DNA from 3 places in the Streptomyces sp. PH9007 genome. Region 3 is predicted to be linked to each of the others. Evidence: predicted binding sites of a transcription regulator. Region 3 holds the regulator's gene; each other region holds the start of a gene.
What was found. Region 3 encodes HrcA, which represses chaperone genes, less so after heat shock. Its sites were predicted from a motif close to TTNGCACTCNGNNNNNCNGAGTGCNAA; they were not measured.

Region 1 (3,204 bases), 2.1 Mb from region 3:
GAGCATGGCCTTACGGCGGTCACCGAAGCCGGGCGCCTTGACGGCCACCGCGTTGAAGGTGCCGCGGATCTTGTTGACGACGAGGGTGGAGAGCGCCTCGCCCTCGACGTCCTCGGCGATGATCAGCAGCGGCTTGGAGGCCCCGCCGGCCTGCATGATCTTCTCCAGCAGCGGGAGCAGGTCCTGGATGGAGGAGATCTTGCCCTGGTGGATCAGGATGTACGGGTCGTCGAGGACGGCCTCCATACGCTCCTGGTCGGTGACGAAGTACGGCGAGAGGTAGCCCTTGTCGAAGGCCATGCCCTCGGTGAAGTCCAGCTCCAGGCCGAAGGTCTGGGACTCCTCGACGGTGATGACACCGTCCTTGCCGACCTTGTCCATCGCCTGCGCGATGAGCTCGCCGACCTGCTTGTCCTGGGCGGACAGCGCGGCGACGGCGGCGATGTCCTCCTTGGAGTCGATCGGGCGCGCGGTGGCCAGCAGGTCCTCGGAGATGGCGCGGACCGCGGCGTCGATGCCCTTCTTCAGGGCGGCCGGGGAGGCACCGGCGGCGACGTTGCGCAGGCCCTCGCGGACCAGCGCCTGGGCCAGGACGGTGGCGGTGGTGGTGCCGTCACCCGCGATGTCGTTGGTCTTGGTCGCCACCTCCTTCACCAGCTGGGCGCCGAGGTTCTCGTAGGGGTCCTCGATCTCCACCTCACGGGCGATGGTGACGCCGTCGTTGGTGATGGTCGGGGCGCCGAACTTCTTGTCGATGACCACGTTGCGGCCCTTGGGGCCGATGGTCACCTTCACCGCGTCGGCGAGCTGGTTGACACCGCGCTCGAGGGCGCGCCGGGCGTCCTCGTCGAACTTCAGGATCTTCGCCATGACGTGCGTATCCCTCGTAAAAGTGTGTGGAAGCTGGAAAGCCGGAGCGAGCTGGCTGGCTCAGCTCGGACGAAAAGGCAGCCGCGCCCCTCACTTCCCGGCTTGTCGATGACGGGGAGCCGGGGCGCGGCCGGGTGAAGCGAAGCGCTGGGGCTTACTTCTCGATGATGGCGAGCACATCGCGGGCGGAGAGCACCAGGTACTCCTCGCCGTTGTACTTCACCTCGGTGCCGCCGTACTTGCTGTACAGCACGATGTCGCCGACCTTGACGTCGAGCGGCAGGCGGTCGCCGTTCTCGAAGCGGCCCGGGCCCACGGCGAGGACGGTGCCCTCCTGGGGCTTCTCCTTCGCGGTGTCCGGGATGACCAGGCCGGAGGCCGTGGTCTGCTCGGCATCGAGCGGCTGGACGACGATGCGGTCCTCGAGCGGCTTGATGGCAACCTTGGAACTGGTGGTGGCGGTCACGTCCGACCTCCCCCTTCGGAGAGCTCTTGAGGGTCTGCTGTCTTGTGATAGCGCCCTGGAGGACCCGTCGTCGCGGGTGCCGGATCCGCCCGTCGCGCATGCTGGCACTCGCCGGTGGAGAGTGCCAGCCTTGAGAGTAGGCGTCGATTAGCACTCAGTCAACCAGAGTGCCAACACGCGCCCCTCCCGCGCCCCGTGGACGTTCCCCGTGACCGGCTCAGAGGTAGTCCTCCAGGCGGGCGACGGCGAAACCCTGGGAGGTGGCGGTGTCCAGGACGCGGCGGATCACGTCGGGCATCGTGCCCGCCCATTCCGAGCTGCCGCGGAAGTGGGTGAGGATGATGTCCCCGGGGTGGAACTCGCGGTCGGGGCGGCCCCATGCGATGCGGTCGGGGAAGGCTTCCTCGGCCCACAGCGGGACCACCTCCACGCCGCAGGAGGCCGCCGCGCGCAGCGTCTCGCGGTCGTAGGCGCCATAGGGCGGGCGGAACATCGTGGGACGTTCGCCCATCTCCTCCTCCAGGGTGTCCTGCTGGTCGCAGATCTCCTCGCGCTGCCCGGAGGCGGAGAGCCTGGGCAGCTCCTTGTGGTTGACGGTGTGGTTGTGGATGCCCCAGCCGTCGTCCCGGGCCTCGCGGAAGTAGTCGTAGTCGTCCCGGGCCACGTAGTCGGAGAGGAAGGCGCTGACGGGGACGTCGAGCTCGCGGAGCATCTCCAGCAGGTCGGGGTCCTTGTGGGCGCCGTCGTCGATGGTGAGGAAGACGACCTTGTCGTCGGTGGGCACCCGGGTGATGACGGCGGGCAGGCCCTTGCCGGTGATGTGCCCCGGCTCGGTGACGGGTTCGGCCTTCTTCGCGGGCGGGGCCGGCGGGCGCAGCGGCGCCTTGCGCAGGCCCCAGCTCTTGGCGGCGGCGAGCCGCTTGGCCTCGGCCTTCAGCAGGCCGTCGGCGTAGGCGGCGAGCGCGTCGGCGGCGGTGCGGGCCTGGGCGCGCTGCGGTGTGCCCAGGGCGGCGACCGGGGCGGCGGCGTCCGTCGCCGAGCCGGCGGCGGTGGTGGCGGTGCCGCAGGACAGGAGGGTGAGTCCGAGTATGGCGAGGCCGGTTCCGGTGATTCCGGTCCAGAAAAAAGACTTTTGTCGTACTTGTCTGATAATCCTCATGGAGCGGATGCTGACACCGGCCGCCAGGGACACGCGGCACGACCTTCCGGCGCGCCAGGGAGAATGACCCACGTGGCCGCACCCGATTCCTCCGCCCGATCGACCTTCGACGCCCTGCTGAGCACCGAGGGCCGGCAGTTGCTGGCCGAACTGCGGGACTTCGACCCGGCGGACGAGCTGACCCTCGCCACCCGGCTGCGCCGCGACCACCCCGCCGAGCTGGTCTCCGCCGCGCTCGGCCAGGCCAGGCTGCGGCAGCGCGCGGTGGCGAAGTTCGGGGCCGCCGACGCGGCCCGCATGTACTTCACGCCCAACGGCGTCGAGCAGGCCACCCGGACCACCGTCGCGACCTGGCGGGCCCGGCGGATGGCGGGCCTGGGCATCCGGCGGGTGGCCGATCTGTGCTGCGGCATCGGCGGCGACGCGATCGCGCTGGCCCGGGAGGGCATCGCGGTCCTCGCCGTCGACCGCGACCCGCTGACCTGCGCCGTGGCCGAGGCCAACGCCCGGGCGCTGGGCCTGGACGGACTCATCGAGGTGCGCTGCGGCGATGTCACCGAGGTGGACACCGGCGGGTACGACGCGGTGTTCCTCGACCCGGCCCGGCGCGGCGGGCGCGGCCGGATCTTCGATCCCGAGGCGTACTCACCGCCGCTCTCCTGGGCGATCGCGGCGGCCACCGCCGCCCCGTACGCCGCGGTGAAGATCG
Region 2 (3,204 bases), 2.0 Mb from region 3:
GCGGCACCGGCCTTGATGACGGCCACGCCGCCGGCCAGCTTCGCGAGGCGCTCCTGGAGCTTCTCGCGGTCGTAGTCCGAGTCGGAGTTCTCGATCTCGGCACGGATCTGGTTGACGCGGCCCTGGACCTGGTCGCTGTCACCGGCACCGTCGACGATGGTGGTCTCGTCCTTGGTGATGACGACCTTGCGCGCACGGCCCAGCAGGTCGAGGCCCGCGGTCTCCAGCTTGAGGCCGACCTCCTCGGAGATGACCTGGCCACCGGTGAGGATGGCGATGTCGGTCAGCATGGCCTTGCGGCGGTCACCGAAGCCGGGCGCCTTGACGGCGACGGACTTGAAGGTGCCACGGATCTTGTTGACGACCAGCGTGGACAGGGCCTCGCCCTCGACGTCCTCGGCGATGATCAGCAGCGGCTTGCCGGCCTGCATGACCTTCTCCAGCAGCGGAAGGAGGTCCTTCACGTTGCCGATCTTGGAATTGACGATGAGGATGTAGGGGTCCTCGAGCTCGGCCTCCATCCGCTCCATGTCGGTGGCGAAGTAGGCGGAGATGTAGCCCTTGTCGAAGCGCATGCCCTCGGTGAGCTCGAGCTCGAGCCCGAAGGTCTGCGACTCCTCGACGGTGATGACGCCTTCCTTGCCGACCTTGTCCATGGCCTCGGCGATCAGCTCACCGATCTGGGTGTCGCCGGCGGAGATGGAGGCGGTGGAGGCGATCTGCTCCTTGGTCTCGACCTCCTTGGCCTGGCCGAGCAGCGCCTCGGAGACCTTCTCGACGGCGGCCTCGATGCCCCGCTTCAGGGCCATCGGGTTGGCGCCGGCGGCGACGTTGCGCAGCCCTTCGCGGACCAGGGCCTGAGCCAGCACGGTGGCGGTGGTCGTACCGTCACCCGCGACGTCGTCGGTCTTCTTGGCGACCTCCTTGACCAGCTCGGCGCCGATCTTCTCGTAGGAGTCCTCCAGCTCGATCTCCTTGGCGATCGAGACACCGTCGTTGGTGATGGTGGGGGCGCCCCACTTCTTCTCCAGAACGACGTTGCGGCCCTTGGGACCGAGCGTGACCTTGACGGCGTCGGCGAGCTGGTTCATCCCGCGCTCAAGGCCGCGCCGCGCCTCCTCGTTGAACGCGATGATCTTGGCCATGTGAAGGGGTCCTCCCATATACGGGGGTGGATGCTCCAGGACCGCGCCGGCGCCCGCGACGGACGGCCGTACGCCCGGCGGTTCCTTGCCCCGCCTGGCTCACGACCTCACCGAACCGGTCTCTGCTGTCACTCTCACCCTCAGAGTGCTAACGCCATGATTAGCACTCTCCCCCCGAGAGTGCAAGCGTCTTGGTGTTGTCGCAGGTGGGATGGGGGCGCACGTGCCGGGGCCCGCATCCCTGCGCTGGTGTGCGCTGGATGCGGGCCCCGGTTCGCCGGCTGCGGTGGTAGTACGGTCGGCGGTTCAGGCGGTCACCCGGACCATGTCGGCCTGAGGACCCTTCTGTCCCTGCGAGATCTCGAACTCGACCCGCTGCCCCTCTTCCAGGGTGCGGTATCCGTCCATCTGAATCGCGCTGTAGTGGACGAACACGTCCGCACCACCGTCTACCGCGATGAAGCCGTATCCCTTCTCCGCGTTGAACCACTTGACGGTGCCCTGAGCCATTCCAAACTCCCCATGTTGCTGGCCCTTTCACGGAACCGCACTTCGCGGGCCCGGGTCAGACCGGAACGCGTCGACCGCCGCTGAATGTATCTGGACGGACGCCCTGTGCAACAGGCCATTGAGCGGAGAATTATTGGAGCGCCCAAACGGGCAAATTGCGCAAAACAGAGGAAAGATGAATGTTTCTCGCCCGCCTTATTGCGCAGATCCGGCAATTGGTGCAGTGAATTGCCGCGCGTTTCCGTCGAGAAGTGTCGTGAATTCATATGCGGTCGGCATCGGACGGGCCGGCCCCGCGCGGGACTCACTCTATCGCCCCGGAAACGCCCAACCGCCCCGAAGCGGACAGCTTCGGGGCGGTTGTTGAAGATGTGATCAAGTGTAGACCTGACGGGACGGGGCCAGGCCGGGCCGACCGGTCGTCAGCAGCCCCCGGCCACCGCCGGGATGATGGAAACGCCCGCTCCGTCCGGCGTCGCGGTGTCCAGGCCCTCGGCGAAGCGCACGTCGTCGTCATTGACGTAGACATTCACGAAACGGCGCAGCTTGCCCTGGTCGTCGAGCACCCGGGCGGCGATTCCCGCGTGGTTCTTCTCCAGGTCGGCGAGGACGTCGCGCAGCGTTCCGCCGTCGGCGGTCACCTCGGAACTTCCGCCGGTGTAGGTGCGCAGGATGGTCGGGATTCGGACAGTCACACTCATGCGAGGCCGGCCTCTCGGAAAGCGTCCAGATTCGGACGGATGATGGCGGTGGGACCGGTGGTCGCCGCCACCGCGTCCAGGGTCTTCAGGCCGTCGCCGGTATTCAGTACGACCGTCGTCAGTTCCGGGTCCAGCTGCCCGGTCTCGATCAGCTTGCGGGTGACGCCCACCGTCACCCCGCCCGCCGTTTCGGCGAAAATGCCCTCGGTGCGGGCGAGCAGCTTGATGGCGTCCACGATCTGCGCGTCGTTCACGTCCTCGACCGCGCCACCGGTGCGGCGGGCGATGTCCAGGACATAGGGACCGTCGGCCGGGTTGCCGATCGCCAGGGACTTGGCGATGGTGTCCGGCTTCACCGGCCGCACCACGTCGTGCCCGGCCTTGAACGCCTGGGAGACCGGCGAGCAGCCCTCGGCCTGGGCGCCGAAGATCCTGTAGGGCCGGTCCTCGACCAGTCCGGTCGCGATCAGCTCCTTGAGCCCCTTGTCGATCTTGGTGAGCTGGGATCCGGAGGCGATCGGGATCACCAGCTGGTCGGGGATGCGCCAGCCCAGCTGTTCGGCGATCTCGAAGGCCAGGGTCTTGGAGCCCTCGCCGTAGTAGGGGCGCAGGTTGACGTTGACGAATCCCCAGCCCTCACCGGCGGGGTCGCCGATCAGCTCGCTGCAGAAACGGTTCACGTCGTCGTAGGTGCCCTCGATGCCGACCAGCTCGCCGCCGTAGACGGCGGCCATCACGATCTTGCCCTGTTCGAGGTCGTGCGGGATGAACACGCAGGAGCGGAATCCGGCCCGGGCCGCCGCGGCGCCGACCGCGCCCGCCAGGTTGCCGGTGGAGGAGCAGGACAG
Region 3 (3,204 bases):
ACGGCTTGACCGCCTCCCAGATGTCGATGAACGGGTGGCCCACGATCAGCACGTTCGGGTCCGTCACCCCGGCCGCGATCCGGGACTCCTTCGATCCCGGCACCAGATGGTCCACCAGCACCCCGAGCCGGGCGTCGGCGGTCGGCCCGAACTCCCGCACGATCGCCGGGAGGTCGTCGATGCCCTCCAGATACTCGACGACCACCCCCTCGATCCGCAGGTCGTCGCCCCAGACCTTCTCCACCAGCTCCGCGTCGTGGCGCCCCTCCACATAGATCCGCCCGGCGCGCGCCACCCGGGCCCGCGCCCCCGGGACGGCCACCGAGCCGGAGGCGGTACGCGCCGGCCCGGACGCGGGACGGGAGCCGGCCGGCCTGGGCAGGGTCAGCGTCACGGGCTTGCCCTCCAGCAGGAAGCCGCGCGGCTCCAGCGGGAACACCCGCCGCTTGCCGAACCGGTCCTCCAGCGTCACCGTCGGGCCCTGCGCGGTCTTCTCGCAGCGGATCACCGCCCCGCAGTACCCGGTGCCGGCCTCCTCCACGACGAGACCGGGCTCGGCCGGCACCTCGGGCACCGGGGCGGACCGCTTCCACGGCGGGGTCAGGTCGGGGCCGTACTCTCTGCTGCGCATGGCCGTCATTGTGCCCCGGCGCGTGCGGCGAGAAAGGCGCGCTGGGCGCGTACGAACGCGGCGTCCACCACCGCGCCGTGCCCCGGGACGTAGCGGGCCTCCGGGCCGCCCAGCTCCAGCAGCCGGTCCAGCGCGGCGGGCCAGGCGGCCGGGTCCGCGTCGGGCCCCGCCTGCGGCTCGCCCGACTCCTCGACCAGGTCGCCGCAGAAGACGATGTCGTCCACCTTCACCACCACGTCGTGGGGGGTGTGCGCGGGGCCCAGCCGCGCCACCGACACGGTGCGCCCGCCCCCCAGGTACAGCGAGAGCCGCGATTCCACCGGCTGCGCCCGTACCCCCGCCAGCGCCGCCGCGCCCTTCGCCGCCTCCGCCTCCGGCATCCCGTGCCGTACCGCGTCCGCCGCCAGCTCCACCGGATCGCCCAGCTCCCCGTACACCCGTGCCCCGGGGTAACCGCCCGCCCCGAGGACGTGATCGAAGTGCGGATGGGTCAGCACCACCCAGCGCACCGGCAGTCCCAGCAGGCCGCGCAGCTCCGCCCGGATCGCCGCCGCCGCGCCCGGGGAGGGGCCCGCGTCCACCAGCAGCACCCCGCGCGCGCCCGCGATCGCGCCCACCGTCTCGTCCCAGCCGGGCAGCCGGATCCGCAGTACGCCCGGGGCAAGCTCTTCCCAAGAGGTCTCCACAGTGCGAAGTTAACGTCACGGAGCGGGGCATGCTCTGCCTTACGGGGCTACTCCCGCGATACCGTCGGGCGGTCGCGCTTTCCCTGGCCTTGCTACCCGGCCGTACACTGGACCAGGGATTGGCACTCGGAGTGGATGAGTGCCAGGACGGTACTGACGGGAATGCGGCCGGACGGGAGGTGTCGCTGCATGCTCAGTGAACGCAGACTGGAAGTGCTGCGGGCCATCGTCCAGGACTATGTCGGCACCGAGGAGCCGGTGGGTTCCAAGGCGCTGACGGAGCGGCACAACCTCCAGGTGTCCCCGGCGACGGTGCGCAACGACATGGCGGCGCTGGAGGAGGAGGGCTACATCGCCCAGCCCCACACCAGCGCAGGACGGGTGCCCACCGACAAGGGCTACCGGCTGTTCGTCGACAAGCTCGCCGACGTCAAGCCGCTGACCACCGCCGAGCGGCGCGCCATCTCCAGCTTCCTGGAGGGCGCCGTCGACCTCGACGACGTCGTGGGCCGTACGGTGCGGCTGCTGGCCACGCTCACCCGGCAGGTCGCCGTGGTGCAGTACCCCTCGCTGAGCCGCTCCACGGTGCGGCACGTCGAACTGCTCTCGCTGGCCCCGGCCCGGGTGATGCTGGTGCTGATCACCGACACCGGGCGGGTCGAGCAGCGCATGGTGGACTGCCCCGCGCCGTTCGGGGAGACCTCGCTGGCCGATCTGCGGGCCCGGCTGAACAGCCGGATCGTGGGGGAGCGCTTCGCCGAGGTGCCCCGGCTGGTGCAGGACCTGCCCGAGTCCTTCGACAACGAGGACCGGGGCACGGTGTCCACGGTGCTGTCCACCCTGCTGGAAACCCTGGTCGAGGAGACCGAGGAACGGCTGGTCATCGGCGGCACCGCCAATCTGACCCGGTTCGGCCAGGACTTCCCGCTGACGATCCGGCCGGTGCTGGAGGCGCTGGAGGAGCACGTGGTGCTGCTCCGGCTGCTCGGCGAGGCCAAGGACACGGGTATGACCGTGCGCATCGGGCATGAGAACGCTCATGAGGGGCTGACCTCCACATCGGTCGTGGCGGTCGGCTACGGTTCCGGTAACGAGGCGGTCGCGAAACTCGGCGTGGTCGGACCGACCCGCATGGACTACCCCGGAACGATGGGAGCGGTGCGCGCAGTGGCACGGTACGTCGGACAGATCCTCGCGGAGAATTAGGTGGCGACGGACTACTACGCGATCCTGGGCGTGCAGCGTGATGCCTCACAGGACGAGATCAAGAAGGCCTTCCGCAGACTGGCGAGGGAGCTGCACCCGGATGTGAATCCGGACCCCAAGACCCAGGAGCGGTTCAAGGAGATCAACACCGCCTACGAGGTGCTCTCCGACCCGCAGAAGAAACAGATGTACGACCTCGGCGGGGACCCGATGGGTCCCGGCGGCGGGGCGGGCGCCGCTGGATTCGGCGGGGCGGCCGGGTTCGGGAACTTCTCGGACATCATGGACGCCTTCTTCGGCACCGCGCAGCAGCGCGGCCCGAAGTCGCGCACCCGGCGCGGCCAGGACGCCATGATCCGGCTGGAGATCGACCTCAAGGAGGCGGCCTTCGGCACGACCAAGGAAATCCAGGTCGACACCGCCACCGTGTGCAACACGTGCAACGGTGAGGGCGCCGCGCCCGGTACCTCCGCGCAGACGTGTGACATGTGCCGGGGCCGGGGCGAGGTCTCGCAGGTCACCCGTTCCTTCCTGGGGCAGGTCATGACCTCGCGGCCGTGCCCGCAGTGCCAGGGCTTCGGCACGGTCGTCCCGACCCCGTGCCCCGAGTGCGCGGGCGACGGCCGGGTACGGTCGCGGCGCACGCTCACGGTGAAGATCCCGGCCGGTGTCGACAACGGC

Region 1: the regulator HrcA is predicted to act here: its motif matches at 1,484-1,510, upstream of groES (co-chaperone GroES).
Region 2: the regulator HrcA is predicted to act here: its motif matches at 1,306-1,332, upstream of groL (chaperonin GroEL).

What each region holds. Positions count from the first base shown of each region.
Region 1 is NZ_CM187440.1:3,822,651-3,825,854, reverse strand. Features, by position in the region: gene groL (chaperonin GroEL) at 1-870, opposite strand, end outside; gene groES (co-chaperone GroES) at 1,025-1,336, opposite strand; gene ACTFAP_RS17580 (polysaccharide deacetylase family protein) at 1,554-2,495, opposite strand; gene ACTFAP_RS17575 (THUMP-like domain-containing protein) at 2,559-3,204, shown strand, end outside.
Region 2 is NZ_CM187440.1:3,656,618-3,659,821, reverse strand. Features, by position in the region: gene groL (chaperonin GroEL) at 1-1,145, opposite strand, end outside; gene ACTFAP_RS16770 (cold-shock protein) at 1,452-1,655, opposite strand; gene ACTFAP_RS16765 (MoaD/ThiS family protein) at 2,078-2,356, opposite strand; gene thrC (threonine synthase) at 2,353-3,204, opposite strand, start outside.
Region 3 is NZ_CM187440.1:1,703,239-1,706,442, reverse strand. Features, by position in the region: gene ACTFAP_RS07730 (DUF3097 domain-containing protein) at 1-631, opposite strand, end outside; gene ACTFAP_RS07725 (MBL fold metallo-hydrolase) at 637-1,317, opposite strand; gene hrcA (heat-inducible transcriptional repressor HrcA) at 1,507-2,523, shown strand; gene dnaJ (molecular chaperone DnaJ) at 2,524-3,204, shown strand, end outside.